2 regions of the Arthrobacter sp. R3-55 genome follow, and region 1 is predicted to be linked to the other one. Evidence: riboswitches for the same ligand, from Rfam matches in the RefSeq annotation. Region 1 holds a riboswitch; the other holds the start of a gene.
The links. Region 1 has a riboswitch for S-adenosylmethionine ahead of M1D51_RS02565 (DUF1737 domain-containing protein). Riboswitches for the same ligand answer to the same signal wherever they lie in the genome.

Region 1 (3,334 bases):
AGATCATCCACATCTTCCAGGCCCACAGACAAACGGACCACGCCGTCGCTGAGCCCGATCGCCGCCCGCCCCTCCGGCCCCATGGCCCGGTGGGTGGTGGTGGCCGGGTGGGTGATGAGGGACTTGGAGTCGCCCAGGTTGTTGGAGATGTCCACTACACGCAGGCCATCGAGCAGTGCGAACGCGGAATCCTTGGCCGAACGTCCCGCGGAAGGGAGCAGCTCGAAGGTCAGCACAGTGCCTCCGGCCTTCATCTGCTTCGCGGCAAGCTCGTACTGCGGGTGGGACTTCAACAACGGGTACTTGACCCAGCTGATGGCCGGCTGCTGTTCAAGCCACTCGGCAATCTTCAAAGCAGAGGCAGAACTGTGGTTCACACGGAGCCCGATGGTCTCCAGGCCCTTGGTCAGGACCCAGGCATTGAACGCGGACAACGAAGGGCCGGTGTGCCGCATAAGCTGCTTTACCGGGCCGTCAATGAATTCCTTGGTGCCCAGGATCGCACCGCCAAGGACACGTCCCTGGCCGTCAATATGCTTGGTACCGGAGTAGACGATCACGTCGGCACCCAGCTCGCCGCAGCGTTGCAACAGGGGAGTGGCAAAGACGTTGTCTACCACCACGGTCGCCCCGGCGGCATGCGCCAGTTCGCTGACGGCAGCGATGTCTACGATCTCTTGCATGGGGTTGGACGGAGATTCGAAGAACACAGCAGTGGTTGGTTCCGAGAGGGCTTCACGCCACTGCTCCAGGTCCGGGCCATCAACGAACACGGTTTCCACACCCCAACGGGGCAGGATCTCGTTGAGGATGACGAAGCATGAGCCGAACAGGGAGCGGGCAGCCACCACGCGGTCGCCCGCAGCCAGCAGGGCACCCAGGGCAGTGAAGACCGCAGACATGCCGGACGCGGTGGCAAAGCACGCCTCGGTTCCTTCAAGCAGCCGCAGCCGTTCCTGGAACGTGGCCACGGAGGGGTTGCCGTAGCGGGAGTACACGAAGCGCTCGTCTTCTCCGGTGAAAGCACGCTCGGCAGCTGCGGCCGATTCGTAGACAAAGCCGGAGTTCAGGAAAACCGGCTCGGATGTTTCCTGGAAATTGGTACGGTCAAGGCCACCGCGGACGGCCTGGGTGTCAGGGCTCCAGCCGGCGGCGTCGGGATTGAAAGTCACTTACTCGGTCCCCAGATTCGTCGGCAGGCCACGATTTTTCCAGCCATTGACGGTGCGTTCACCGTAGCGGTCAGGTTCACCCTCGAAACCCTCAAGGACGTTGTACGCCGTGAATCCGGCCTGCGTTGCGGCAATGGCGGCGGAGATGGAGCGCTGGCCGGAGCGACAGATGAAAACGAGTTCCACGGCCTCGTCCTCGGGGGCCTGCTGCTGCAGGTCCTCGATGAAACGGGAGTTGGGGATGCCGCCTGCGAGGCTCCATTGGATGAACAGGGGATCGTTCTCCGTGGCTTTGGTGTCAGGGATGCCGATGTGGGCCCACTCGCCCTCGGTGCGGACATCGACCAGGATGGCGCCTTGCTCGAGCTTGGCCCATGCATCCTGCGGGGTCAGGTCACCTGCGTAGCTCATGCGTGGCCCTCGAATGCTTCTTCGTCGTCATAGTTCTCCAGCTGGTCAACGGCGTCGGCGACGGCGGCATCAGCATTGGCGATCGCGGCGGGGAGCACAATTGCCTGGGCAACAATGACGGTGGTGCCGTTGAAGGTAGCTGCCGGGCTGCCATGGAGCACGTAGCCCTCAGCGAGCGCGCTGTGGATGCGCTCGCAGAATTCACGGTTGTCCGGGCCTGTAATCAGGCGGTAGGAGAGTTTTTCTTCAGTGGGTTCAGGCATTGCTGGTGCTCCTCAGTCACGCTTGCAGTTCGAATTTGTCGATACGCCGAGTAGTCACCTGAGGCACCCCGCCGGAGAGAGGGTTGCCGACCAGCAAGTCAGGGCTTTGCGCTGGTACTCATTACTCAAGAAAAACGTAGCATCCGCGGGCGTCGGGCTGCACTTGCGGGCGCCGATCCGGCCGTCATGTTGCGTAATCGGCGGACGCTTCAGTGCCCCCTTCCTTGAGCGCACGTACTGCCGCGCCGACAGTGGGGTAGAAGTGTTCAGGCGTGAAACTCGCTGCAGTGCCAAGACGGACCAACTTGTCCTTCACCGGGCCCTTGAGTTCGGCGAACACCAGATCTACTCCCTTGCTGGCCAGCCATTCGTCCAGGGTGACCAGATCGTCCAAGGCCGTGGTGTCAATCCCGGTGATGGGTTCGGCGGCAAGGATGACGTGGGTGACGGGGACCGCGGACTCGTCCGGGGCCTCATGCAGTTGTTCGCGGACAAATGCGGCCAGGACCTGGCCGTTTCCGAAGAACAGGGGAGCATCAAAGCGGAGAATCAAGAGTCCCGGGATGCGCTCGGCTTCGGGATGCCGCTCAACGTCGTGGTACCCCGGCAGGCCATCCTCTGCGCCAAGTTCGGTTCGGTACGGATCCCAGGCCCTGCGGACAAAATCCAGGAGCGCCAGGGCAATCGCCACAACGATTCCCTGCAGGACGCCCACGGTCAGGACTCCGAGGAACGCGGCCAGCATCACCACGGACTCGCTGCGGCTAAGGCTGAAGAGCCGCCGGACACCAGCCGGATCTGCGAGGGCAATCGCTGCGGCAATGACGACCGCGGCAAGGGTTGCCGATGGCAGGTACTCCGTCACCCCCGGTGCCAGCAGCATGAATGCCAGCACCAGCAAGGACCCCACCACCCCGGTCAGCTGGGATTTGGCACCTGCATCCACGGCCACGGGCGTCCGCGAGGTGCTGCCGGAAATCGGGAATCCTCCCAGCAGTCCGGTAGCGGCATTGGCCGCCCCGAGCGCAGCCATCTCCCGGTTGCCGGACACCCGTTTGCCGTCCTTGGCTGCCAGGGTCTGGGACAGGACGCCCGTATCGGCAAAGGCCATGAGGGCAATGCCGGCCGCGGCGGGCAGCAATGTCAACGCATCGGCCCATCCAATGCCGCCCAGTGCGGGCAACGGCAGGCCCTGCGGCAAGACTCCGGTGACCTTCACGTCGTCGTTAAGGCCCAAGACCGCCGTCGCTACGCATGAACCAACCACTGCGAACAGGACGCCGGGTACTTTCCACCGCAGGAGCCGCGGGATCCAGATGAGCGCCAGTGAACCTGCACCGAGCAGCAGCGCGGTGATGTTGATGTCACCGCCGAATACCCCGGTGGTGACCTGTCCGAGCTTTTGCCAGACGTCGCCGTCGGCCTCTATGCCCAGGAAAGCCGGCAGTTGCGAGAGCGCCACCAGCAGTGCGATTCCATTGAGGTATC
Region 2 (3,334 bases), 1.2 Mb from region 1:
GGCCCATGTCCTCGCTGATTCCGTCGATGCCCAGACCATGGATCGCTTCAAGGCCCTGGACCTCAAGATCGAAACCAAGCCCGACCTCACTCCCGTCACGGACGCTGACAAGGCTGCGGAGGAAGCCATCCGCGGCCAACTCTCACGCTCGCGGCCCAGGGACGCTGTTCTTGGCGAGGAATTTGGCAGCAGCGGACACGGCTCACGCCGTTGGATCATCGATCCCATCGATGGAACCAAGAACTTCGTCCGGGGTGTACCGGTGTGGGCGACGCTGATCGCACTGGTTGACGAGGGTGAACCTGTAGTAGGCGTCGTCAGCGCCCCCGCTTTGGGCAAACGCTGGTGGGCGGCCAAGGACATGGGCGCCTACATGGGGCGGTCCCTTGCCGCTGCTACCCGCTTGAAGGTCTCCAACGTCACCAATCTGGCCGATGCCTCGCTGTCTTACTCCAGCCTGTCCGGGTGGAAGGAACGCGGGAACCTGGACGAGTTCCTGGGACTGACCGAGGACGTTTGGCGGACCCGGGCCTATGGCGACTTTTGGTCCTACTGCCTGGTGGCAGAAGGGGCAGTGGACATCGCTTGCGAGCCTGAGTTGAACTTGTACGACATGGCTGCACTGGTCCCGATCGTGACGGAGGCCGGTGGCCGCTTTACTTCGCTGGAAGGCGACGACGGACCCTTCGGCGGCAATGCCTTGGCCACTAACTCGATCCTCCACTCAGAGGTGCTCAAGCGCCTCAACCCAGGCTTGGACGATCTCCTTTAGTTCCGGCCTCCTCCAGCTCCGGGCCCGTGGGACCAGGGCGATTTAGCGAATATTCGACGGCGGTTGCCTCCTTTTGGAGGCAGCTGCCGTCTTTTATTCGCCAAACTCCCGCTTTACAAGCCTGACGTAACAAAGCGCTTAACAAAGCGCAGTGACTTTGGAGTGGCCGCTGGAGGTGCCCTAACCTTTTTTACAGGTCACGAGTGCCAGCGCTAAACCCCGGTTTGCTGGCCGGCAACCCTCCATTCGCGGTGGGGTGCCCCGGGTGACGACCCGGCCGGTCCGGAACGGATGCGGCAAGCGCGGATCCCCCCCATGGGGGTCCCTCTTGAATGAGGTCCCATGAGTACTGTCACGTTCGATTCAAACGCCATTCCTTCTTTTGTCGAAGAAACCCCTGCACAGGCAGCTGCAGCAGCCCGGCCCCTCGCCGCAGTGACTGGTGCCGAACTGCAGGCCCCACTGATTCAGGGCGGCCACGTCCGCTACGCCAATCTGGACTATGGAGCTTCGGCTCCGGCGCTGACCATCGTCTCGGCCTATCTCAACGAGGTCCTGCCCTACTACGCCAGCGTCCACCGCGGTGCCGGATATGCCTCACAGATCAGCACCTCCGTCTATGAGAATTCACGGAACATCGTGCGTGACTTCGTCGGTGGGCGCCCGGATGATTCCGTCATTTTCACGCGAAACACCACGGACTCCTTGAACCTCCTGGCCGGTTGCCTTCCCCAGGCCGAGGGCCGGTTCTCCGGTGAAGTCCTTTACCTGGACATCGAACACCACGCCAACCTGCTCCCCTGGCAAGGAGTCCCGCACCGCAGCGTCGTGGCAGCCTCCACCCTCGCCGCGACGTTCGACAAACTCCGCGATGAGTTGGCCCAGGGCGGGGTCAGCCTGCTCGCGATCACCGGTGCCTCGAACGTTACTGGTGAAATCCTGCCGATCGCCGAGCTCGCTTCATTGGCTCACGAATTCGGTGCCAGGATCGTGGTGGATGCAGCCCAGCTCGCACCCCACCGTAGGATCAACATCACCGAAGCTGACGTGGATTACGTTGTCTTCTCCGGGCACAAGCTCTACGCGCCTTTCGGTGCCGGCGTAGTGGTGGGCCGTCCGGACTGGCTCGACGCCGGGATTCCACACCTGGCTGGTGGCGGCGCCGTCCGGGAAGCCCGTTTGGACTCCGTCAGCTGGGCAACCGGTCCCGCCCGCCACGAGGGCGGCTCCCCCAACGTCCTTGGCGCAGCCACCCTCGCCCGCGCTACTCAAGTTCTCGCTGCACTGGACCAGGAGGCCTGGCACAACCACGAGGCGTCGATCCGCTCCTACCTGGTGGACGGCTTGGAGGCCATCGACGGCGTGACAGTCCACCGGATCTTCTCCGACTCCGAAGACACCATCGGTGTGGTCAATTTCTCCGTAGAAGGATTCGACGCCGGATTGGTGGCAGCGTACCTGGCCGCCGAGCACGGCGTTGGCCTCCGGGATGGCCGCTTCTGCGCACACCCACTGCTCAAGCGGCTAGGACTCCCCTCGGGCTCCTTGCGTGCAAGTTTTGGCGTCGGCTCCCGGTTGGAGGACGCCACGAGGCTGCTGGCAGGCATTGAGGGCCTCAAGCGCAACGGCCTTGGCTGGGACTACGTAGTGGATGAGGGCCGCTGGGTACCTGCCAACGACCACCGCACCTACCCCGAGTGGGCTCCCAATACTCCGGGCACGGCGGGCGCAGCCCCCTGCACTGTGGACTAATACCGGGTCTCGGTTTCCGGCCGCTGGGGTAAATTCGTAGTGTATCTCTTTTGCCGACCCTGGAAGGAGTCCTTGGTGGCGATGCGTTCTCAGGCTGCCTCAAGTGGACAGCCAGCCATCCCCGGACCTGCCGGACCACGCGGGCCCAAGCTCCACGCTGACCTCCGCAGTGAGTTCGGCCAGAGTTTCCAGGACGGCGGAGAGCACTATGATCGGGTGCGCCCCGGTTATCCCTTGGACTCTGTGGAATGGCTGGTCCCGGAAGGGACCCGGATAGCTGCGGACCTGGGCGCAGGGACCGGCAAGTTCACGGCGCGCCTCGTCCAGTACGGGCTGGACGTGACCGCCGTCGATCCTTCCGTGGACATGCTTGATCAGCTGCGGAAGTCCCACCCACAAGTCCTCGCGCTGGAGGGAACTGCCGAAGCAACTGGACTGACGGACTCAGCATTCGACGTCGTCAGTGTCGCCCAGGCCTGGCATTGGTGCGACCCACTCGCGGCGAGCACCGAGATAGCTCGTATCCTGCGGCCGCAGGGGACCCTGGGTTTGATCTGGAACCAGTTGGATACCGCGGTGCCCTGGGTTCACAGGTTATCGCGCATCATGCATGCCGGAGACGTCCACAAGCCAGGCTTCCGGCCAGTGATCGGTCCGGAATTCACCCGCTTGGAAAGCCACTTCACCCGGTGGGAGGACGCCTTGACGCCGGGAGACATCATGGAACTGACCAAGTCCCGCAGCTACTACCTCCGTGCCAACGACGCCACCAGGGCCAAAGTCATGGGAAACCTGGAATGGTACCTCCAT

Region 2: it holds a riboswitch for S-adenosylmethionine, as region 1 does, so the genes downstream of both, M1D51_RS07855 (aminotransferase class V-fold PLP-dependent enzyme) here and M1D51_RS02565 (DUF1737 domain-containing protein) in region 1, are expected to answer to the same signal.

The regions. Positions count from the first base shown of each region.
Region 1 covers NZ_CP096423.1:527,714-531,047, forward strand. The annotation lists gene M1D51_RS02555 (O-succinylhomoserine sulfhydrylase) at 1-1,172, opposite strand, end outside; gene M1D51_RS02560 (rhodanese-like domain-containing protein) at 1,173-1,583, opposite strand; gene M1D51_RS02565 (DUF1737 domain-containing protein) at 1,580-1,846, opposite strand; SAM riboswitch class IV at 1,860-1,972, opposite strand; gene M1D51_RS02570 (SulP family inorganic anion transporter) at 2,031-3,334, opposite strand, start outside.
Region 2 covers NZ_CP096423.1:1,679,062-1,682,395, reverse strand. The annotation lists gene hisN (histidinol-phosphatase) at 1-772, shown strand, start outside; SAM riboswitch class IV at 968-1,081, shown strand; gene M1D51_RS07855 (aminotransferase class V-fold PLP-dependent enzyme) at 1,115-2,524, shown strand; gene M1D51_RS07850 (class I SAM-dependent methyltransferase) at 2,606-3,334, shown strand, end outside.